2 regions of the Pseudarthrobacter sp. 10T415 genome follow, and region 2 is predicted to be linked to the other one. Evidence: riboswitches for the same ligand, from Rfam matches in the RefSeq annotation. Region 2 holds a riboswitch; the other holds the start of a gene.
What was found. Region 2 has a riboswitch for glycine ahead of cycA (D-serine/D-alanine/glycine transporter). Riboswitches for the same ligand answer to the same signal wherever they lie in the genome.

Region 1 (11,788 bases), on a different contig from region 2:
AACTTGCCCGGCTGCGCCAGGCCCACGAGGGCGTTCAGGTTCGCGCCGTCCACATACACCTGTCCGCCTGCGGCGTGGACCGCGTCGCAGATCTCGGTCACGTCGCCGTCGTAGACGCCGTGGGTGGACGGGTAGGTGATCATGATGCAGGACAGGGCGTCCCTGTTCGCCTCGATCTTCGCGGAAAGGTCGGTGTGGTCGATGGTGCCGTCCGGGGCCGTGGCCACAACTACCACCTTCATGCCGGCCAGGACCGCGGAGGCGGCGTTGGTGCCATGCGCGGAAGCGGGGATCAGGCAGATGTTGCGCTGCTGGTCGCCGCGGGAGTGGTGGTAGCCGCGGATCGCCAGGAGGCCGGCGAGTTCGCCCTGGGAACCGGCGTTGGGCTGGATGGACACCTGGTCGTAGCCGGTGATCTCGGTCAGGTCAGCCTCGAGCCCGGTGATGAGTTCGCGCCAGCCTTCGGTCTGGGAGTCCGGGGCGAACGGGTGGATGGAGGCGAACTCGGGCCAGGAAATGGCTTCCATCTCGGCGGTGGCGTTCAGCTTCATGGTGCAGGAGCCGAGCGGGATCATGGTGCGGTCCAGGGCAAGGTCCCGGTCGGACAGGCGGCGGATGTAACGCAGCAGCTGGGTTTCGGACCGGTGGGTGTTGAACACCGGGTGCTCCAGGTAACCGGAGGAACGTTCGACGGCGGCCTCCAGCCCGAAGCCTTCAGCGGCCCCTACGGAGGCACCAAAGATGTCCGCGACATTGGCGACGACGGCCGGCGTGGTGGTTTCATCCAGGGAGATGCCTACGGTATCTGCGTCGATGGAGCGCAGGTTAATGCCGCGCGCTTCAGCATCGGCAATAATGCCGGCAGCGCGGCCGGGCACCCGAACGGTGACGGTATCGAAGAAGCTCTTGTGCAGGACCTCCACACCGGCGGCCGCGAGGGAGGCCGCCAGGGTGCGGGCGTGGCCATGCGTTGTTTCCGCGATTGCTTTCAGGCCGTCCGGGCCGTGGTACACGGCGTACATGGAGGACACGATGGCCAGCAGCGCCTGCGCGGTGCAGATGTTGGACGTGGCCTTCTCGCGGCGGATGTGCTGCTCGCGGGTCTGCAGGGCCAGGCGGTAGGCGGGAACGCCGGCGTCGTCCTTCGAGACGCCCACCAGGCGGCCGGGCAACGAACGCTCCAGTCCCTTGCGGACGGCCATGTAGGCGGCGTGCGGGCCACCGAAGAACAGCGGCACACCGAAGCGCTGGGTGGAACCGACGGCGATGTCCGCGCCCTGCTCGCCCGGAGGAGTGATCAGCGTCAGCGCCAGGAGGTCGGCGGCAACAGTGACCAGCGCACCGCGTTCCTTGGCGGCGGCGATGGCTTCAGCCTGGTTGAAGACGCGGCCCGAGGCGCCGGGCTGCTGGAGCACGATGCCGTTGATGTCGCCCTCGGGCAAACCCCGGGAGAGGTCAGCTACCTCTACCTCGAAGCCGAGGGCCTCAGCACGGCCCTTCACGATGGCGATGGTCTGCGGCAGCACATCGATGTCCAGCACCGTCTTGCCGTCTGCGGCAGGCTTGGCCTTGTTGGCGCGGCGCATCAGCAGGACCGCCTCGGCCACCGCCGTCGCTTCGTCCAGCAGGGACGCGTTGGCAATCGGCAGGCCCACCAGGTCCTGGACCATGGTCTGGAAGTTCAGCAGCGCCTCCAGCCGGCCCTGCGAGATCTCTGGCTGGTACGGCGTGTAGGCGGTGTACCAGGCCGGCGCCTCAAGGATGTTGCGGCGGATCACGGCCGGGGTGATGGTGTCGTAGTAGCCCTGGCCGATCAGCTGCACGGCAGTTTTATTCTTGCCCGCCAGCCGGCGCAGCTCGGTCAGGACCTCAACCTCGCTGAGGGCGTCCTGCAGGCGGAGCGCCGTCTCCTGGCGGATCACCTGGGGTACGGCGGTATCGACCAGGGAGTCAACGGTGTCGTAGCCGACAGCCTTGAGCATGGTGTCGACGTGGTCCTGGCGCCGGGCGCCGATATGGCGGTCGACGAAAGTGGTGGAGGCTGAACTAACCGTCACGGGGGAACTCCAGATACTCAGGCGGCGCAGGGTACGCCACAGCGATTCGGGTCCCTCCCCGCTCTGTATTGGACCTGAGAGTTTCCACGGCGCCTGCATGGACAGGACCCGCTTGCACCGTCGGTGAGCACAACTGTCCGGCACCCGATCACGGGCGCCTGGACGGCCTGCTGCTTTCCAGAGGTGCCTCGCCGCGGCGGTACAGGGGCCTGCGAGATTCCTGGGGAGGATTTGCTCCTACGGCGCCTGCCGACGTTGTGGCAGGACTCTCCCGCCGCAGATCAAAGGCTATTCAGTTGGATGTGTACGCGGGGCCGTCAGGTGACAGCTCCCACAACGCTTAATTCTCCTACGCCACGGCCCCCGGGGCAAATGTCCTGCTACCGCCGGAGCCGCTCCAGTGCTGCCAGCAATTCGTCCACGTCCGCAGCTGCGCCGCCTTCGGGGACCGGGCCGACGGAGAGCATGGCGTTGAAGTAGAGGCCGTCCCCCATATACAGCACGGCCTTGGCCAGGGCCGGCCCCACATCGGCGGCGATTTCGTCGAGCCACCGCCGCTGGATCGCAGCGAAACGGCGGCGGGTTTCTTCATGCGCCACCTCCGCCAGCCGGGTGGCGGCGACGATGGCCCGGTCCAAGGGGGTGTCTCCCCACACCGAGGACCTGATGAAGTAGGCGGCCGCGCCTTCCGGGGCGGCGGCCATGGCATCGGCGTCTTCTCCGGCGAACGCGTCCAACTGGTCCAGGAGCGCCTGAATCAGGGCTTCCTTGTTGGGAAAGTGGTAGAGGAGACCGCCCTTGGAAACGCCGGCCTTGCGGGCTACGGCGTCCAGGGTGGCGGCGCGCTCCCCCACCTCAATCAACAGGGTGGCGAAGGCATCAAGGACAGCTTCGCGGGCGACTGGCTTTCGGGGCATGCCATCCATCATGCCCTCCCGGGGTGCCGGAGGCTCAACTCAACCGCCGCTCCAAACTATACCGTCTGGACGGTATAGTTAATCCATGACCACCTCGATGCACCGCGCTGACCCCCAACTTCAGGGACCTGCCGCCCCACGGGCGCCGTGGCGCGACTGGCTGGCCCTTGCGCTGCTGATGTTCCCCGTACTGCTGGTGGCCGTGGACAACACGGCATTGACCTTCGCCTTGCCCGCGATCGCCCAGTCCCTGAACCCTTCCGGGGTACAGCTGCTCTGGATCGTGGACGCCTACCCGCTGGTCCTGGCGGGGCTGCTGGTGTGCATGGGCAGCTTCGGTGACAGGATCGGCCGGCGGCGGCTGCTCCTCACCGGCAGCCTGGGCTTTGCGGCGCTCTCGGCCGCCACGGCGTTCGCGCCAACGGCGGAATGGCTCATCGCAGGGCGCGCCGCCCTGGGCTTCTTCGGCGCCATGCTGATGCCCTCAACCCTCTCGCTCATCCGCAACATCTTCGCGGAGCCCAACCGTCGCCGGCTGGCGGTGGCCATCTGGGCCGCCGGGTTCTCCGGCGGGGCCGCCCTGGGTCCGATCTTCGGTGGCTGGCTGGTGGAGCACTACTGGTGGGGCGCAGTCTTCCTGGTCGCAGTGCCGCTCATGGTGCCGCTGATCGCCCTGGGTCCGGCGCTGATCCCGGAATCGAAGAATCCGGAACCGGGGAAGGTGGACATTCCCAGCATTGCGCTGTCCCTGCTGGTGATGGTGCCGCTGGTATACGGCATCAAGGAAGTTGCTACGGAAGGCTTGTCCGGCACCGGCCTTGGCGCCATGGCATTCGGCCTGGCCATGGCAGTGGTGTTCGTCCGGCGGCAGCTCCGGCTGCCGCACCCTCTGCTGGACATGTCGCTTTTCCGCAACCGGGTGTTCAGCATGGCCATCACCGCCAACGTCCTGGCCCTGTTCTCCTTCAACGGCTACATCCTCTTCCTGGCCCAGCACCTGCAGCTGCTCGAAGGCATGACGCCGTCTGCCGCGGGCGTTGCCATGATCCCAGCCCTTATTGCCACGGTGGTGGCAGGACTGGTGGTGGTGCCGCTGGTCCGGAAGGTGCGCCCCGGCTTCGTGGTGGGAACGGGCCTTGCGTTCAGCGCCGCGGGATACAGCCTGGTGACGTTCGGGAACCACGACGGCGGGCCCACACTGCTGCTGGCAGCGTTGCTGATCCTGGCGCTGGGCGTGGGGACGGCTGAAACCATCTCCAATGACCTCATCCTCGGTGCGGCGCCGGCGCACAAGTCAGGTGCCGCGGCCGCCATCTCGGAGACCGGGTACGAGGTGGGGGCGCTGCTGGGGACGGCCGTACTGGGCTCCATCCTCACGGCCTCCTACCAGCACAACCTGCACCTCCCGGCAGGTGTGGACAGCACCGCCCCGGAAGCGGCCCGCCACAGCGCCGGCGAAACACTGGCAGGCGCCATGGACCTCGCGGCCGCGCTGCCGGCCCCGCTGGCCGACGCCGTCCGCCAGTCCGCAGCTGCCGCCTTCGATTCCGGCGTGCATGTAACGGCGGCGATTGGGCTGGTCCTGATGGCAACCGCGGCAGTCTGCGCCGCCGTCGTACTTCGCAAAGTACCTAAGGCCGCGTAGCAGCACCACGGCACGCGTCAGCACATAGGCCTCAACGGCAAAGGCGCCCGGCGCCGGAGTCCAACCTCCGGTACCGGGCGCCTCATCCGTGCTGTGGTGGCAGTCCGCTCCTACTTTTCGTCAGGCGCGGTGACGCTGGCGGTCGGCTTCATCGTCTCGGCGTTCACCATCCAAGCGAACTGCTCCAGCTTGGCAATGAACTCGTGCAGCAGGTCTGCGCTGGTGGGATCCTCCTCATCCACCTCGTCATGGACCTTGCGCATGGTGCCCACCGCTGCCTCCATGGCTGCAACGATCCGCTCGATGGCGTCCTTGGTGCTGATCAGGCCCTCGGGAAACTCCGCCAGGGCGGTCGACTTCGACACAGTGGAGCTGCGGCCATCAGGCAGCGCGTGGAGGGCCCGCATGCGCTCGGCGGTGTCATCGGCGAACTGGCGGGCGGCGTCAACGATCTCATCCAGCTGCAGGTGGAGGTCCCGGAAATTGGTGCCCACAATGTTCCAGTGCGCCTGCTTGCCCTGGATGTGCAGCTCGATCAGGTCGGCGAGTACGGCCTGCAGGTTGTTGGTCAGGGTCGGTGAAGCTTTCATGGGAGTCCTCCTCGATTGGTCCAGTAACTTCGAAACTATCAGCGCCCGGGCCACCCGGCACGGGCCTGGGCGGATATTTCTCAGTGAGCTTACTAATTCTGCCGCCCAGTCATAAACGAACGTGATTCATATTCCCTCTTGCGCGACGGCGGTCACACCTCCATACTAAATGAACGCCATTCATATAGTGACCCCGGTCATAAGCTTCCAGAAAGCGGTGCCATGACAGAAGCACTCCGCACCAGCCCCACCGCCGCGCGGGGCCAGCAATTGCCCGGCAGCGGCGACATTACCGCCAAGGGACTGAAGGGCGGGCAGCTGGGGCTCCTCGCCGTCGTGGTCCTGGGAATTTCCACGATCGCCCCCGCCTACACCCTGACCAGCGCGCTGGGACCCACCGTCAATGAAGCCGGACTCCAGCTGCCCGTGATTTTCCTGATCGGTTTCATCCCGATGATCCTGGTCTCGCTGGCCTACCGGGAACTCAACGCCGATTCACCGGACAGCGGCACCACTTTCACCTGGGTCAGCAAGGCGTTTGGCCCTTGGGTCGGCTGGATGGGCGGGTGGGGGCTCCTGGCAGCCAACATCATCGTGCTGTCCAACCTCGCCGGCGTGGCCGTCGACTTCTTCTACCTCTTCCTGTCCCAGCTCACCGGCTCACCGGAACTCGCGGACCTCGCGGACAACAAGGCCCTGAACGTCCTGACCTGCCTGGTGTTCGTCGCCCTCGCTGTCTGGGTCAGCTACCGCGGCCTGCACACCACCAAGGTGGTGCAGTACGGCCTGGTGGGATTCCAACTGCTGGTACTCGGCCTGTTCGTCGCCATGGCCTTCGCCAACTGGTCCACCTCGGAGACCGCCATCCCCTTCAGCTGGGAATGGTTCGACGTCACCAGGATCGAGACCTTCGGCCAGGTGGCCGCAGGAATTTCCCTCTCCATCTTCGTGTACTGGGGCTGGGACGTCTGCCTCACGGTGAACGAGGAAACAGCCAACGGCAAGAAAACGGCCGGCGTGGCCGGCACCCTGACCGCCGTCATTGTCCTGGCCATCTACCTGCTGGTGAGCATCGCCACCATGATGTTCGCCGGCGTCGGCGATACCGGCAACGGGCTGAACAACGCAGAGAACCACGAGAACATCTTCACCGCGCTGGCCTCCCCCATCATGGGCCCGTTCGCCATCCTGATGTCCCTGGCAGTGCTCTCCAGCTCGGCCGCGTCCCTGCAGTCCACCTTCATGTCCCCGTCCCGCAGCCTCCTGGCGATGGCCCACTACGGTGCCCTGCCTGAACCCTTCAGCCGGGTCAGCCGGAAGTTCGCGACGCCGGGCTTCGCCACCGTCGCTGCCGGCGTCATGTCCGCGGGGTTCTACGCCGTGATGCATGTGGTCAGCGAGAACGTCCTCAATGACACCATCCTGGCCCTGGGCCTGATGATCTGCTTCTACTACGGCCTGACGGCACTTGCCTGCGCCTGGTACTTCCGGCACAGCCTCTTCACCAGCGCCCGCCATTTCCTGTTGCGGCTGCTGTGCCCGGTGCTGGGCGGCGTGGGCCTGTTCGTCGTGTTCTTCCAGACCGCCGTGGACAGCCTCGCCCCCGAGTTCGGCAGCGGCTCCGAAATCTTCGGTGTGGGACTGGTGTTCATCCTCGGCGTCGGCATCCTGGCGCTCGGCGCGGTGTTCATGCTGATCATGGCCCGGGTACGCCCCGCCTTCTTCCGCGGCGAAACGCTCCGGAAAGACACCCCGGCCCTGGTGGTCCCGGAGTAAAGACGCCTGCACAGAACAGAAAAGGTGCCGTTCCCGCCAACGCGGGGACGGCACCTTTTCTATTTTGACGACGGCGGCTGTCACCAGAAGTGCGCCACATCCACCACCAGCCGGGAGCCTGAGCCCGGCCCGTCCAGCGTGAAGACACGGAACGGAAGACGGGCGCGGACGCCCACACCGAGCGTGCTCTGGCCCTCAAAGCTTCCTGCCCAGACCACCTGGCGGAAGGTCTGGTAACCGGAGACGTTGGCGAGCTCCAGCTGGTCAGCGGGCTTGTACGTGGCGTGGCCGCTATCGTCGTAGGCCGGTGCCCGGACAACCACCTGCAGTCGGGCGCCGCCCCGGACGTCGACCGGTTTGCCGGAACCGTCCTGGGTGATTTGCCCAACATAGCGGACGGAGTAGCCGGGAGCCGGGCCGCTGCCCAGGTCAACCACCAGCCGGTCGAAGCAATAGTGCTGTCCGGTGCGGATATTGGTGACGGGCGCGCCGCTCATGGAGCCGTCCGTCTTCATTAGCGAGCCCCAGGTGAGCCCGCAATACGAGGAGGTTGCCGAGGCGGGCCCCGGAACCAGCAATCCCAGTCCGACGGCCACAAGGATGGCCGTGAACCAGATGGAGAGTTTTTTCATTGTGGTGCCACCCAAGGAAGGAGCGATTGGATAGCTCCAGATTAGGACGGCAGCAACGGCGAAACGAGGCCTGTGGCCGCTTCGGGGCGGAACCGTTAACCTGGCGCCCGCCGCATTAAGGCCGCATAAAACAGGGGCCGTTTCGGGGCCCCTCTTAACCCGTTCGGCACCGTTCCTGCACCTGCCCGTTACCGCCTGTAACGGTTGCCCGCGGGGTACAAAAAAGCGCCGGTTACCCCCGTGGGACAGCCGGCGCTGAAACCTGGTGGAAGATCAGCCTTCGCAGTCGCGGCAGTACTTGAGGCCGTTCTTTTCGAGGGCAACCTGGGACCGGTGGCGGACCAGGAAGCACGAGGAGCACGTGAATTCGTCGGACTGCTCCGGAACCACAACAACTGTCAGTTCCTCGTTGGAGAGGTCTGCGCCGGGCAGGTCAATGCCTTCAGCGGTGTCGTTCTCTTCGAGATCGATGACGGCGGTCTGCGCGTTGCCGCCGCGGGACGCCTGGAGGGCCTCAAGCGAGTCAGCGGGAGACTCTTCTTCCTGCTTGCGCGGAGCATCGTAATCGGTAGCCATAGCGTGTTCACTTTCGTTGCTGCACAGCGCCATTTCAGGCACCTCAGTGCAGCAGTTTAGGGCATGACCCCGTTACAGGCGCAATAGTGTGTTCAACCGGCCGGTCAGCCGGCGCCGGCAGTCGATTCATCGTGCCGTGCACGGGCATGGTCGGCGCCTACTGCCACGCCGCTCAGGGCAGGAAGCCAGCCCCAGCGGGATGCCTCGGCCATGGCGTCAGCGGCCTGTTCCGGGGAGGTGAAGGCGAAGGCGGCGGTAAACCACTGGCGGAACCTGCCGGGAATGCTCTCTGTCATTCCTGAAACATAGGTGGCGGATGTTGTGGGCGCGTTTCCCCGGCATCTCTGCCTGGTTAAATCCGGAACCGCCCGGGGCCTGGAACTTGCCCTCAGCCGGGCGGCGCCGTACTGCTGCGCAGGACAAGTTCCGGCTCCACCACCAGCGTCCGGGGACCCGGCGTGCCGCCGAGCTCCGCGAGCATCATGTCCATGCACCGCCGGCCGAGTTCTTCAAAGTCCTGCCGGATGACCGTCAATGGCGGACAAAAGTAGCCGGCCTCAGGCTGGTCGTCGAAGCCCACCACGGATACGTCCTGCGGCACCCTGATGCCCGCCTCGTTCAGCGCCCGCAGGAGCCCGAGGGCCATCTGGTCGTTGCCCACAAAGAGGGCCGTGGCACGGGAATTTGCCGCCAGTAGCCGGCCAATTTTGTAGCCGCTGCCCGCGCTCCAGTCACCCTCCACAATCAGGTCCGCGGCGAGTCCAGCGGCTTCCAGGGCGGCACGCCAACCGTCGGCGCGGGCCACGGCATCTATCCAGTCCTGCGGCCCCGCGATGTGCCCAATCCGCACATGCCCCTGCCCAATGAGGTGTTCCACGGCCAGTGCCGCCCCGCGGCGCTGGTCCACCTTGACCCCGCCTACGGTGTCATTTCCGTTGGACCCCACGGCCACTACGGGCACTCCGATGGGCAGTTCTGCCAGTGCGGCCAGCGTCTCCAGGTGCGGAACAATCACCACGATTCCGTCCACGGACTGGTCCAGGAAGTGCCGGACTGCGTCCAGGATCGCGTCCCGGCTGACCTCCCGCAGCGCAGCCACACTGACGAAGTATCCTGCGTCCCGTGCTGCGCGCTCCACCCCCAACATGGTGTTGGCGGGTCCGTACTGCGAAAGCTCACTGCCCAAAACACCGATGGTCTGTGAACGCCGGGTGACCAGGCTCCGGGCGGCGGTGTTGCGGCGGTAGCCGAGGGTCGCAATCGCCGCTTCCACCTTTCCCCGGGTCCCGGGGCTGACGCTCGGATGGTTGTTGACCACCCGTGACACGGTCTGGTGCGAGACCCCGGCCAGTTCCGCCACGTCCTCGAGCCTGGGCAACCGGCGTGGCCTGTTGTCCGTCACTGGGTCCGTGTCCATGGCAGCCACCGGGGCCGGCACCTGAGCCGTGCCACCGGATCAGATCCCGCCGGCCAGTTTGTAGTAGGCGGCGTTCCAGTTCAGGTCCTTCTTGAACTGGCGGATGGTGGTGTCTTCGTCGATAGTGAGCAGTTCAGTCTTGGCGATCTCGGCGAAGTCCTCGAACACGTCCATGCCCACCTGGGTGGACAGGACCGTGTGGTGTGCGGCGCCGGCGGTGAGCCAGGCGGCGGCGGACGTGGCGAAGTCCGGCTTGGGCTCCCAGAGCGCGCGGGCCACCGGCAGGTTGGGCAGCGGCTGGTCCAGCGGGACCACGTCCACGGCGTTGGCCACCAGGCGGAAACGGTCCCGCATGTCGGACAGCGCGACGACGACGCCCGGGGAGGCGTCGGCGTCGAAGACCAGCCGCACGGGGTCTTCCTTGCCGCCGATGCCGAGCGGGTGGATTTCCAGCCGCGGCTTCGACGCAGTCAGGGAGGGGCACACTTCCAGCATGTGCGCGCCGAGGATCTTCTCCGCGCCGGGTTCCAGGTGGTACGTGTAGTCCTCCATCAGGGACGCACCGCCGGGCAGGTCCCCGCCCATCACCTTCGCGGCGCGGACCAGGATGGCCGTTTTCCAGTCGCCTTCCGCACCGAAGCCGTAGCCGGCAGCCATCAGCCGCTGCACGGCCAGGCCCGGGAGCTGGCGCAGTGCGCCAAGGTCCTCGAAGGAGGTGGTGAACGCGGCGGACCCGTTGGCTTCGAGGAAACTGCGCAGGCCGAGTTCGATGCGGGCGCCGTACCTCAGCGAGTCGTGCCGGTCCGCGCCTTTGCGGAGCTCCGGCACCACCTCGTAAAGGTCCTCGTACTCGGCAACGAGGGCGTCGACGTCGGACTCCGGAGCGCCGTGCACGGCGTCGGCGAGTTCGTTCACGGACCAGGTGTTGACCGCGACGCCGAAACGCAGCTCGGCCTCCGTCTTGTCACCTTCGGTGACGGCAACGTTGCGCATGTTGTCGCCGAAGCGGGTCAGCTTCAGGGTCCGGACAGCGGCCCAGCCCGCGGCGGCGCGCTGCCACGAACCCACCTGCCGCGCCACCTCGGGGTTGGAGACGTGCCCGACGACGGTCTTCCGGGCGATGCCCAGCCGGGACTGGATGTAGCCGAACTCGCGGTCGCCGTGTGCGGCCTGGTTCAGGTTCATGAAATCAAAGTCGATATCCGCCCAGGGCAGGTCACGGTTGGCCTGCGTGTGCAGGTGCAACAGCGGCTTGCGGAGCAGGTCCAGGCCCTGGATCCACATCTTGGCCGGGCTGAACGTGTGCATCCACGCCGTCACGCCGATGACCGAATCGTCCGAGTTGGCCTCCAGCGCGGTGCGGCGGATGGCATCGGAATCGGTCAGGACCGGCTTCCACACGATCCGTACCGGGACCTCGGAGGAGGCGTTGAGCCGGTTGGCGATCTCCTGCGACTGGGCGGCCACCTGCTTGAGGACCTCCTCGCCGTACAGGTGCTGGCTGCCGGTGAGGAACCAGACCTCATAGCCGTCAAGGGAAGTGTTTGCTGCGGTACTCATGGGTTCTCCTGGAAAGTTCTTGGCGGCTACAGGCGTTACTGGCCGTAGACGTTCTGGTAGCGGGCGTAAAGGGAGTCGATGTGGCCCTGGTCGATGGGCAACGGGTCACCGAGCTGCCGGGCGATGTGCACCGTGCGGGCCACTTCCTCGCACATCACAGCAGCCTTCACCGCAGACTTGGCGTCCTTGCCGATAGTGAACGGGCCGTGGTTCTGCATGAGGACTGCCGGGGAATTGGAGTTCTTCAGCGTCTCCACGATGCCGTGGCCGATCGAGTCGTCACCGATCAGGGCGAACGGTCCCACCGGGATGGATCCGCCGAATTCATCACCCATCATGGTCAACACGCACGGAATGGCCTCACCCCGTGCAGCCCAGGCGGTGGCGTAGGTGGAGTGCGTGTGCACCACGCCGCCCACTTCAGGCATGTGCCGGTACACGTAGGCGTGCGCCGCCGTGTCGGACGAGGGCGACAACGGCGGATTGCCCCAATCGACGGTGCCTCCGGCCCCGACATTGGTGCCCCGTACGGGAGTGCCGTGCAGGTCAGTGACGATCATCTGCTCCGGGGTCAGGTCCTGGTAGGCGACGCCGGAGGGCTTGATGACCATAAGGTCC
Region 2 (11,788 bases):
GGTTCTTGCGGTGGGATCGGCCGGCTCTTTCGCCGGCGTGCTGCTGATTTTCCATGGTGGCCGTTCACAGGTAATCCAACGGCCAACTGCATAGCCGAAATTATGATACCGCCGGTCCCGCCCATTTCCTGTGAGCCAGATCACGTCATTTCCAGCCGGCCATCCTGAGGAGGGCTGCGGTGCCGGCCCCAACAATGACCACCAGCAGGAAGGGCGCCCGCAGTGCCAGGGCGATGGCTGCCGCGGCAAGCGCCCCCAGCCGGGCGTCTGCGGCAAGTGCCTGCCCGGTGGCCGCGGCGTTCACCACGGTCAGGGAGGCGAGCAGTCCGATGGTCATGGTGCCGGCGATCCGGGACATGCGGGGGTTCTCCAGGAACCGGGCGGGCACGAAGTAGCCCACCAGTTTCCACGCATAGGCCAGTACGCAGGACACGAGGATCCAGAACCAGAGATTCATCGGCCGGCCTCCGCCGCGTCGCCGGGCCCGTGCCGGTGGTGGCCGCCGTAGGGTTCCACATCGGGTTCGAGGCCCTCATCGCTGCGGCCGTGGCTGAACCAGCCAATCAGGGCCGCCACCAGCGCCGCCACCAGAATGGGCACTCCCGCGGGAACGAACGGCACGGCCAGCACGGTGGCCACGGCGCAGACGACGGCTATGGCCACCGGCTCCCGGCCCTTCAGGCGCGGCCAGAGCAACGCCAGGAAGGCGGCCACCGCGGCGCCGTCGAGCCCCCACTGCTTGGGATCGCCGAGTCCGCTGCCGGCCAGCGCACCTACTGCGGTGAAGAGGTTCCAGAGCACGTAGATGCCGATGCCGGCAGCCCAGAAGCCACGGCGTTGCTCGGCAGGATCAGCCTGGCCGGTGCTCGTGGCCGTGGACTCGTCGATGGTCAGCTGGGCGCCGACGTATTTGCGCCACCCTTCCGGTCGCAAGAGGGCATTAAGTTGCATCCCGTAGATCCCGTTGCGCATGCCCAGCAGGGTGGCAGCACTCATGGCGGCAATGCCGGAACCGCCGCCGCCCACCACGCCGATAAACGCGAACTGGGAGCCGCCACTGAACAGCAGCAGGCTCAGGGCCATGGTCTGCCAGAAATCCAGGCCGGAGGTGACGGACAGGGCACCGAAGGACACGCCGTAGAGGCCGGTGGCAATGCTGATGGAGATCCCCACCCGCACGGCGGGGGACGCCATCAGCTTCACCGCGGGCCGTCCGGGCCCGTGTTGCGAAGGCTCCAGGCCCAGGCGATGAGGGGTGCCTGCAGCGGCAGGCGGACCGTGTGGATCCGCCGCTCGAGCGGCGTCCCTGCCGGGCTGTAGGCGCGCCGGAGCGCGTCAACGTGGCCAGCGAGGAAAGCCGTGAACATCGCGGCCACGGCAGTGGCGGTGACCTTGCGGGTGGCCGGTATGAGGAGCCCGACGGCGGCCGCGGCCTCGATCAGGCCGGACGCGGCGATCCATTCCTCGCGCGAGAGGACGGCGAAGGGGCCGTTGGCGCCGGTGGGCACGGTGCCGGGGGCGGGGTCTTCACGGCAGAGGTAGTCGGGAACCACCTGGCGGTAGAAGCCGGGGCTTCGGAAGTGCTTGCCGGCGCTGGCCAGGAGCAGGGCGCTCATCGCAGCAGCGGACAGGTTTCGTGCAGCCCGGCCGGAGCTGGGGAAAGGCATGGCTCCACTCAATCACAGCGCGGGCACCGGCAGAAACCACCGCGCACCCCCTTGTTCAGGGGTGCGCGGTGGGGCTGCTGCCGATGTGCGCCTCCGAATGCTCAGTCTCCGTCCGGCACCCAGTCCATGGCGGAGCTGCCGTAGGGCGGTGGCGGGCCCGGGTAGTCCAGCGGCTGCCCCTCCACCAGCAGCGGAGGCCCGACGTACCGCAGCTCACCGTAGGAACTGGCCACGGTGCGGTATTCCGGCGACAGCAGGGCCTGCAGTCCGTGCGGGTTCGGCGGAAGCCTGAAGAGCTCCTCCGCTGTCCGGGCGAGTGACAGTCGGGCCGAACCACCGGCGCCGCTTTCATGCCGCCGGGCGAGGAGGGCTACCGCCGCGGCGGCTGCCCCGTAGCCTGTAGCGTGATCCAGGGCCTGGACCGGCAGGGCACCCGACCGCCATCCGGCGTCGTCCGTCATTCCGTACAGGTGGGCAATCCCACTGGCGGCCTGGACGATGCTGTCGAAGCCGCGCAACCTGCTCCACGGCCCATCCATCCCCCAGCTGTTCAGTGTGACCACCGCAAGGTCCGGCCGGGTGGACAGCAGGGACGCCGCGTCAAGGCCGAAGCGGTCCAGCGAGCCGCCGCGGTAGCCGGTGATCACGACGTCGGCCCCGGCCACCAGGTGTTCCAGCGCGGCGCGGGTGCCGGGCCGGCCGAGGTCGGCCACGGCGCTGCGTTTGCCGAAGGCGGTGTCCACGAACTGGTCGGAAAGTTCGGGCAGCGCCGGCGGGTCAATCCGGAGTACGTCGGCTCCCAGCGCCGCCAGCAGCCGCGTGGACACCGGGCCCGCGATGACCCGGGTGAGGTCCAGGACGCGCGCTCCCGCCAGCGGCCGGCGCGGATTGGCGCCGGGCTGCGGGATGTCCCGACGGCCGCGGCCCTGAGTGGCAGCGCCAGCAGCCGGGCCGTCCGGAACCTGCGGGTCAAGGACGATCCACGGTCCGGCGGCTGCTGCCCGGCCCATGTCCGAGGCCTGCCACTCGGCCCGGGTCCGGACGGCCGCCGCCACTGCGCCCCGCGCCTGGAGGGCGGACTCGGCCTCGAGGGAATCCATGCCGCGCAGGGCAGCTTCGGCTTCCTCCGTCGTCGTGGCATCCAGGGCCTGCAGGAGGCGTTGCCGGTGGTGCGGGTAGTTGGCGTGCAGCCGGATCCAGCCGTCCCGGGTGCGGCGGAAGCCGGAAAGCGGAGCAAACCCCTGCAAGGTGCGGCCGGCGATCCTCAGGTGTCCCGAGGAGTCGAAGGCGGCAGCGGTCAGTTCCGGGCTGGCGGTGTACCTGCCGGCAGCACCCGTGTACCGGTCCAACGCGGCGGCCGCGGCACCCACCGAAGCCAAGGCGAGGCCTTCTGCATCCAGCGGCCCGCCCCACCAGGTGCGCAGGCCCGCTGTATCCGCCGGCGCCACCGTTATCGTCCCTGCGAGGGGGCCACCTGCAGCTGCGAGAGCACCCGGGCCGGGACGTTCGTGGTGACCTCCTGGATCCCCAGCTCCCGGCACAGCGCTACGTCTTCCGCCGAATCCACGGTCCACACCCGGAATCGCCGCCCGGCCTCCAGCCACTGCCGGATGGTGTCCGGGCGTTCACGGACGTAGTCGATGCCCGGCCCGGCAAGCCCCACCAGGCCGGCGTCGAGGATCCGTTCGCCTTCCAGCTGGGTGGCCTTCATGAGGTTGGCGACGGCACCGCCCGTGATCAGGCCAAGGCCCAGGCCGCCGCGGATTTCATGGACAGTGAGGTCGTCCACCAGCTGGCAGATGTACTGCGCGGGGACGGACTGCAGCAGGTGCCGGACCGAATCCGGGCTGAAGCTCATGAACGTCACCGCCACGTTGTCCACCGTGGAGCTTCCGGGGTCCCAGCCTTCGCTGCGCAGGACCTCCAGCACGCGGTCCTCCAGTTTGAGCTGGTAGGGGCTGGGGTGTTTGAGCTCGATGGCCAGCTTCACCGGCCGGCCCGCGCCGCGGAGGACGTCCAGGAGTTCCGGGAGCGTGAGGAGCTGCTCGGACCGGGCGCCGTAGGTTTCCGGGATGCGGGCGCCCTTCCAGGAGGAGAAGTCCAGCTGCCGCAGTTCGCGGAGGGTCCGCTCGGCCACCGGGCCGGTGCCGTCCGAGGTACGGTCCAGGTTGGCATCATGCAGCAGGACCACATGCTGGTCGCGGGTGAGGTGGACGTCGCATTCCACGCCGTCAGCTCCGTCCGCCAGCGCCTGAAGGTAGGCGGCGCGGGTGTGTTCAGCGAAGGCGGCGCTCGAGCCGCGGTGGGCGAAGACCAGCGGCCGCTGCGCCGGCCCACCCGGGGTGGTCAGGTTCAGAGTGGCCCCGTTCCGAGTGGTTCCCTCAGATGCGGTCCCATCAGCTGCCGTCCCGTTGGCTGCGGTCCCATTAGCTGCGGTCCTGTCGCGTGTCGGCTCGTCAGGTGTCATGGGGACACGGTAGCCGACCCGGTCCGGTCAGCGGGGCTAGGCTTGGCTCATGCAGGTGAACTCTGAGCCAACTGCCCGGGAATCCCCTCCCCGCACCGCTCCTCCGGTGCCCGAAGGCGCGAAACCGCGGGCCGCCGTCGTCGGCCATCAACTCAGCGCGGGAGACGCCGAAAAGGCGGCAGCGCTGCGGAAAATGAAGATGCTGGCCCTGAGCCTGCTCATCGCCATGGCCGTGGTCTTCGTTTTCGCGTTTGCGCTGCAGGAGGACTACCCGTGGCTGCAGTACGTGCGCGCTGCCGCGGAAGGCGGCATGGTGGGTGCGCTGGCTGACTGGTTCGCCGTCACCGCGCTGTTCAAGTACCCCATGGGCATCAAGATTCCGCACACCGCCATCATTCCGCGCCGGAAAGACCAGATCGGCGCCTCCCTGGGCGAGTTCGTGGAGACCAACTTCCTCTCCGAGCAGGTGGTCCAGGACAAGCTGGCCAGCGTGAATATTGCCCGCCGCGCCGGCGAATGGCTCGCCGCGCCCGGCGGCGCGGACCGGGTGGCCAAGGAAGGTGCGGCGGTCATCCGGGGCGCCTTCAAGGTCCTGAACGACGACGACGTCCAGGCGGTCATCGAGGGCATGGTCCGCAAGCACCTGCTCACGCCGCCGTGGGGACCGCCGGTGGGCAGGCTCGCGGAACGGATTTTCCACGACGGACACCACCACACCCTGGTGGACCTCCTGGTGGACCGCGCCGCCGACTGGGTGGACGAGAACCACGAGACTGTCTCGCGGCTGGTGTCCGACCGCTCCCCCACCTGGGTACCCCAGTTCGTGGATGGCCTGGTGGGCGACAAGGTCTACGTTGAGATCCTCAAGTTCGCCCGTGCCGTGCAGTCCGACCCCAACCACCAGGTGCGGCAACAGATCGACAAGTACCTCAACGACCTGGCGCAGGACCTGCAGCACGACCCCAAGATGATTGCGCGCGCCGAGGACGTCAAGGCCCAGGTCCTTGGCGATCCCGAGGTCCGGGAGCTGGCCTCACGGACCTGGGGCACCGTCAAGAACGCCCTGCTCGGCGCCGTGGACGATCCGGACAGCGAACTGACCGTGAAGTTCAAGGCGGCGGTCCGCGACTTCGGTTCGCGGCTGGTCAACGATCCCGAACTCGCCGGCAAGGTCAACACCTGGATCGGCGACGCCGCCGGCTACCTGGTGAAGACGTACCGGTCAGATATCGCCGGCGTCATCACGGATACCGTGGCGCGCTGGGATGCGGAAGAGACCTCGCAGAAGATCGAACTCCAGGTGGGCAAGGACCTGCAATTCATCCGGATCAACGGCACCGTGGTGGGCTCGCTGGCCGGGCTGCTGATCTTCACGGTGGCGCACCTGATCTTCGGGTAGCCCCGGCTGCGGCCGGGAGCTCCTGGGTCAGGCGAAGGACTCCAGGCTGACGCCCGCGGCCTCCAGGCCTGCCCGGACACCGGCGGCCATTTCCACGGCACCCGGGGTGTCGCCGTGGATGCACAGGGAGTCGGGCCGGACCTGGACCACTGTGCCGTCGGTGGCCACGACTTCGCCCTTCGTGGCCAGCCGGACGGCCCGCTCAACGATCGCGTCGACGTCGTGCAGCACGGCGCCCTCCTCGGACCGCGGCACCAGCGTTCCGTCAGCCCGGTAGGCGCGGTCCACGAAGGCTTCGACGAACACCGGGTGGCCGGCTTCCTGCGCCTGCTTGAGCAGCTCGGAACCGGGGAGGCCCAGGATCGGCAGCCCGGGATCGTAGGCGTTGACGGCCGCCACCACGGCGGAGGCCTGCTCGGCGTCGTGCACCAGACGGTTGTAGAGCGCCCCGTGCGGCTTCACGTAGTCCACCGACGCACCCACGGCGTGGGCCACGCCGTCGAGCGCGCCCAGCTGGTACAGCACGTCGCCGAAGAGCTCGTCGAAACTCGTGTCCAGGGAACGCCGGCCGAAGCCCGCCAGGTCCCGGTAGCCCACGTGGGCGCCGACGGTGACGTCCAGTTCGTAGGCCGCACGGCAGCTGTCCAGCATGGTGACGGGATCTCCGGCGTGGAAGCCGCAGGCCACGTTGGCGCTGGTGACCAGCTGGAACATCCGGGCGTCATCGCCCATGGTCCACGAGCCGAATGATTCGCCGAGGTCAGCGTTGAGATCCAAAAGTGTTGCCTTCCAGCTGGTTGTCCGTGGCCCCGGCTGCCGTGAGCTCGCCGGGCAGGCTGTCCGGCATGGGTCCAAACGCCTCCTTGGCGTTGGCCACCACCGCGCGGCCCATCACGAGGTTACCGGCTCCACCTACCACGGCGCCGATCCCGAACGGCAGGGCCCGGCCCAGGAGCGCAGTTCCCTGGCGTTTGAGGAGATTTTTGAGGAAGGCTTTCTGGATGCGGTTGCGGATGGTGCTGAAGCCCGGCATCGGCATCGACTTGGAGAGCACGCTGCCCCACTGCTTGGTTGCTCCAGCGCCGTTGCCGGCCATCTGTCCGCTGAGGGTGCCCAGCAAAGCGGTGCCTTCCTCGCCCAGCATGATGGCCATGACCATGGTGCTGGCCTTCTCCGGGTTGGTCAGGCGGATGCCGTGGAGCTCTGCAAGGGAGGTGGCGTACAGGGCGGTTGCTTCGAGGAAGCCCACCGTGGCGGCTGCCGAGAGTCCCAGCGACGCGACGGTCCCCACACCGGGCACGACGGCGGTGGCCCCCACGATTGCGCCGCCGCCGGTGACTGCGCGGAGGTAGTCGCGCTCCAGGATGCCGGCCAGCTGGGCTGCCGTGGCTTTTGGGTGCTTCTTCTGCAGCCGGCGGATATAGGCCAGCACCAGCGGCCGCTGGATCTCTACGGCTTTGAGGAGCATGTTGTGGACGCCGGGCTTGGGCTTGCCGTCCTTGTCAAAGACTGCGTTGTGGGCCGTTTCCTGGGCGATCCGTACTGCTGGGTTGCTGCGCTTAGCCATGGTCACCTTCGTTTCACGTCGAGCTGCAGCGGGTGGCTGCCGTGCTTCTCCATCCTAGATGCAGAAACACTAAGCATGCTGAACTTTAACGCCGGCGCCCCTCCACCTCCGGCTGCAGACAGCACTGCGGCGGGACCCGGAGTGAGTCCCGCCGCAGCGTTGCAATCAGGAGCTTATTCGCTGATCAGTACCTTGACGGCCCGGATCGGCGATGAAGCCTAGGAGCGGGAGCCCCGGGCGGCTTCCTCCTGGGCGGACTTTTCACGGTCCAGCCCGCCGGCCGCCGCCTGCTCATCGGCGCGCAGCTCGGCCCGGAAGACTTCGAAGCGGGCAAGGTGGGCGGGGCGGCGGCGGAGGAAGAACCAGGCCACGCCCAGGACGAGGAACCAGATGGGGGTCACCAGCAGTGCTGCCAGGGTGTCCGGCTGGGTGGTCAGGGCCCAGAGGACGAAGGCGAAGAACGCGAAGACCACCCAGACCATGGGGACACCGCCGGGCATCTTGAACTTGGACGCCTCGTGCAGGTGAGGCCGGCGTGAACGGAACTTCAGGTAGCTGGCCAGGATGATGGACCAGACGAAAACGAAGCAGACGGCGGCCACGGTGGTGACCATGTCGAAGGCCTTGGCGATGTCCTTGCCGGCGTACATCAGGACGATGCCGGAGAGCAGCAGGATGCAGGACAGGAACAGGGCGTTCTGCGGGACTTTGCGGCTGGACAGTCGGCTGAACATGGTGGGCGCGTCGCCCTCCTGGGCCAGGCCGTACACCATGCGGGAGGTGGAGTAGATGCCGGAGTTGGCCGAGGACATGGCGGAACTGAGCACCACCAGGTTCACGATGGTGGCCGCGGCGCCGAGGCCGGCCAGGGAGAACATGGCGATGAACGGGCTGTGGCCGGCCTGGAACTGGGTCCACGGAGTGACGGAGATCAGGATGATGAGGGCGCCTACGTAGAAAAGCAGAACGCGGATGGGGATGGAGTTGATGGCCTTGGGCAGGTTCTTCTCCGGGTCCTTGGCTTCGGCGGCGGTGGTGCCTACGAGCTCAATACCCACGAAGGCGAACACGGCGATCTGGAAGCCGGCAACAAAGCCCATGAATTCGTTCGGGAACATCCCGCCGTGGCTCCACAGGTTGGTGAAGGTGGCAGGGCCGGCGTCGGACTGGAAACCGCTGAAGATCATGAACAGGCCAACAATGATCAGGGCTGCGATGGCGATGATCTTGATCAGGGCGAACCAGAACTCGGTCTCACCGAACGCCTTGACGGTGGCGAGGTTCAGGACCAGGAGGATGATCACCGTGGCGATGCCCGGGATCCACAGCGGAATGCCCGGCCAGAGTTCTTCCGAGTAGGCGGCGATGGCGATCACGTCCGCAATGCCGGTAATCACCCAGCAGAACCAGTAGGTCCAGCCGGTGAAGAAGCCGGCCCACGGCCCCAGCAGGTCAGCGGCGAAATCGCTGAACGACTTGTAGTTCAGGTTGGAGAGCAGGAGCTCGCCCATGGCCCGCATAACGAAGAACAGCATGAAGCCGATGATCATGTAGACGAAGATGACGGACGGGCCGGCCGCGGAGATGGTCTTGCCGGAGCCCATAAAGAGGCCGGTGCCGATGGCACCGCCGATGGCAATGAGCTGGATGTGCCGGTTGCTGAGCTGCCGCTCCAGGTGGGGAGGCTCGCTGCGGGCGGCGCTGCCCGCAGGAGGGTTGTTGCGGGGTGGCTCGCCGTTGGACGTGAGGGGATGATTCGCCATGGGGAACTCCATCGATAAAGCAGCATTTTTGGGTGCCGCAGAAGTTGGGTTCCTCCCCGCTCTGTAGTGAACCTGAGAGTTTCCGCGGCCCAAGCCGCTTGCACCGCCGGTGAGCCGGAACTGGTCCGGCTGCTTTCCAGAGTTGCCTGTCCGCGGCGGTACATGGGCCTGAGAGTTTCCTGGGGAGGGTTTGCTCCTACGGCGCCTGCTAAATGTACCCGGCAGGACTCTCCCGCCGCAGGTCGAAGGCATGTTCAGTTAGGTGTGCTCAGCGGCCGCACCCTTCCGGGGCAACGTTGGCCCGGGCTGCTCCGATGAGTTGAGCCAGCCGGACACGGTGCTGATCACCGGACCCAGTGTGGTGCGGGTCACGATCGAATGTCAAACCCCATTTTTCCACCCCCGCAACAAGGCAGCTGCCGCCCACTGCGTGACTGTCGGATTTGTTTTCCTTTCAACTAACCTGTACGGTGTGAGGCGAATCACCCACAGTTGAATAGCCTTTCGAGCTGTGACGGGAGAGTCCTCCCGGCACCACCGGGCAGGCGCCGTAGGAGCAAATCCTCCCCAGGAATCTCTCAGGCCCCCGTACCGTCACGGCGAGGCAACTCTGGAAAGTAACCCGGCCTAAGCCAGGTTCACCGACGGTGCAAGCGAACCCGCCACGCAGGGTTTTCGCGGAATCTCTCAGGTCCAATACAGAGCGGGGAGGAACCCATCCCATGCCGTGCCACCCTGGCCGGCCAGACCTGGAGTTCCTCATGACGATTCAATCCCTTCCAACCACGTTCGTTGACCGCCATATCGGCGCGCGCCGGCAGGCCGACATCGACACCATGCTCAAGGCTGTGGGCTACGACAGCGTTGACGGCCTGGTGGACGTGGCTGTTCCGGCGTCGATCCGCCAGGAAACGGCACTGAAGCTGCAGGACGCCCTGAGCGAGGTTGAGGTCCTCACCGAGCTGCGCCGGCTGGCCGGCAAGAACAAAACTGCCGTGCAGATGATCGGCCAGGGCTACTACGACACCGTCACCCCCGCCGTGATCCGCCGCAACATCCTTGAGGCGCCAGCCTGGTACACCGCCTACACGCCCTACCAGCCCGAGATCTCCCAGGGCCGGCTGGAGGCGCTGCTGAACTTCCAGACCATGGTCCAGGACCTCACCGCCCTCCCCGTGGCCAACGCGTCACTCCTCGATGAAGCCACCGCTGTGGCCGAGGCTGTGCTGCTGATGCGCCGCGCGAACAAAAATAAGGACGCCAAGGACGGCAAAACCGTCCTTGACGCCGACTGCCTCCCGCAGACCATCGCCATCGTCAAGGGCCGTGCTGAGGCTCTCGGCTTCGAGGTGGAGGTTGCTGACCTCTCCGCGGGCCTGCCTGAGGGTGCCATCAACGGCATCGTGCTCCAGCAGCCGGGCGTGTCCGGCCGGGTGTGGGACCAGAGCGCCGTTATCGCAGAGGCCAAGGAGCGCGGTGCGCTGGTCACTGTTGCCGCTGACCTGCTGGCGTTGACGCTGATCACTCCTCCGGGCGAGCAGGGCGCGGACATCGCCGTCGGCTCCACCCAGCGCTTTGGTGTGCCGCTGTTCTTCGGCGGTCCGCACGCCGCCTACATGGCCGTGCAGAAAGGCATGGAACGCACCCTCCCCGGCAGGATCGTCGGTGTCTCCAAGGACAACGCGGGCGCTCCGGCCTACCGACTGGCCCTGCAGACCCGCGAGCAGCACATCCGCCGCGAGAAGGCCACGTCCAACATCTGCACCGCGCAGGCGCTGCTGGCCATCGTGTCCTCCTTCTACGCCGTTTACCACGGCCCGGACGGGTTGAAGGCCATCGCGGAAACCGCCCACCACAACGCCAGGATCCTGGCCACGGCCCTCACCGCCATGGGCCGCGAACTGGTCACCGACGCCTTCTTCGACACCCTCACCGTGCGCGTGCCGGGCAAGGCCGCCAAGGTCATCAGCGCCGCCGAAGCGCGCGGCATCAACCTCCGCTTCGTCGACGCGGACACCGTGGGCGTCTCCATCGATGAGACCACGACGGCGGCAACGCTGTCCGCGGTGGCCGTCGCCTTTGGCGCAGGTCCGGTAGGCGACGCCGAGGGTTTCGAGCTGCCCGAATCCGTGCTGCGGTCCTCCGGTTACCTGGAGCACCCGGTGTTCAACACGCACCGGTCAGAGACGCAGTTGCTGCGTTACATCCGCCGCCTGTCCGACCGTGACCTGGCGCTGGACCGGACCATGATCCCGCTGGGTTCGTGCACCATGAAGCTGAACGCCACCGCCGAGATGGAAGCGATTTCCTGGCCGGAGTTCGCCTCGATCCACCCGTTCGCCCCGGATTCCCAGACCGAGGGCTGGCGTGAGCTGATCACCGGGCTGGAGGCTGACCTGACCGAGATCACCGGCTACGACCAGGTGTCCATCCAGCCCAACGCCGGTTCCCAGGGCGAACTCGCCGGCCTGCTGGCGATCCGCGGCTACCACCACTCCCGCGGCGATCAGCAGCGCAACGTCTGCCTGATCCCCGCCTCGGCGCACGGCACCAACGCCGCCTCCGCGGTCCTGGCCGGCATGAAAGTCGTGGTTGTCGCCACCGCACCGGACGGCACCATCGACCACACCGACCTTTCCGCGAAGATCGAGGCGAACCGGGACGCCCTGTCCTGCATCATGATCACCTACCCGTCCACCCACGGTGTTTACGACGGCGACGTGACCGAGGTCTGCGACGCGGTCCACGCCGCAGGCGGACAGGTGTATGTGGACGGCGCGAATCTCAACGCCCTCGTGGGCCTGGCGCAGCCGGGCAAGTTCGGCGGTGACGTCTCGCACCTGAACCTGCACAAGACCTTCTGCATCCCGCACGGCGGCGGCGGGCCCGGCGTCGGCCCGGTCGCGGCGAAGGCGCACCTGGCTC

Region 1: linked by a shared signal. The riboswitch ahead of gcvP (aminomethyl-transferring glycine dehydrogenase) and the one ahead of cycA (D-serine/D-alanine/glycine transporter) in region 2 are both predicted to bind glycine.

The regions. Positions count from the first base shown of each region.
Region 1 is NZ_JBFTHJ010000028.1:17,700-29,487, reverse strand. It holds partial or broken gene gcvP (aminomethyl-transferring glycine dehydrogenase) at 1-2,057, opposite strand, end outside; glycine riboswitch at 2,245-2,341, opposite strand; gene AC1DBN_RS20630 (TetR/AcrR family transcriptional regulator) at 2,438-2,974, opposite strand; gene AC1DBN_RS20625 (MFS transporter) at 3,060-4,619, shown strand; gene AC1DBN_RS20620 (Dps family protein) at 4,730-5,209, opposite strand; gene AC1DBN_RS20615 (APC family permease) at 5,432-6,985, shown strand; gene AC1DBN_RS20610 (AMIN-like domain-containing (lipo)protein) at 7,066-7,617, opposite strand; gene AC1DBN_RS20605 (DUF4193 domain-containing protein) at 7,891-8,193, opposite strand; gene AC1DBN_RS20600 (hypothetical protein) at 8,298-8,489, opposite strand; gene AC1DBN_RS20595 (LacI family DNA-binding transcriptional regulator) at 8,582-9,610, opposite strand; gene araA (L-arabinose isomerase) at 9,650-11,170, opposite strand; gene AC1DBN_RS20585 (L-ribulose-5-phosphate 4-epimerase) at 11,206-11,788, opposite strand, start outside.
Region 2 is NZ_JBFTHJ010000031.1:8,870-20,657, forward strand. It holds gene AC1DBN_RS20995 (hypothetical protein) at 1-55, opposite strand, end outside; gene AC1DBN_RS21000 (AzlD domain-containing protein) at 146-457, opposite strand; gene AC1DBN_RS21005 (AzlC family ABC transporter permease) at 454-1,194, opposite strand; gene AC1DBN_RS21010 (DoxX family protein) at 1,200-1,667, opposite strand; gene AC1DBN_RS21015 (CoA transferase) at 1,769-3,115, opposite strand; gene AC1DBN_RS21020 (glycerophosphodiester phosphodiesterase) at 3,118-4,134, opposite strand; gene AC1DBN_RS21025 (DUF445 domain-containing protein) at 4,184-5,533, shown strand; gene AC1DBN_RS21030 (LamB/YcsF family protein) at 5,561-6,310, opposite strand; gene AC1DBN_RS21035 (hypothetical protein) at 6,294-7,100, opposite strand; gene cycA (D-serine/D-alanine/glycine transporter) at 7,319-8,863, opposite strand; glycine riboswitch at 8,915-9,009, opposite strand; glycine riboswitch at 9,010-9,108, opposite strand; glycine riboswitch at 9,369-9,467, shown strand; partial or broken gene gcvP (aminomethyl-transferring glycine dehydrogenase) at 9,625-11,788, shown strand, end outside.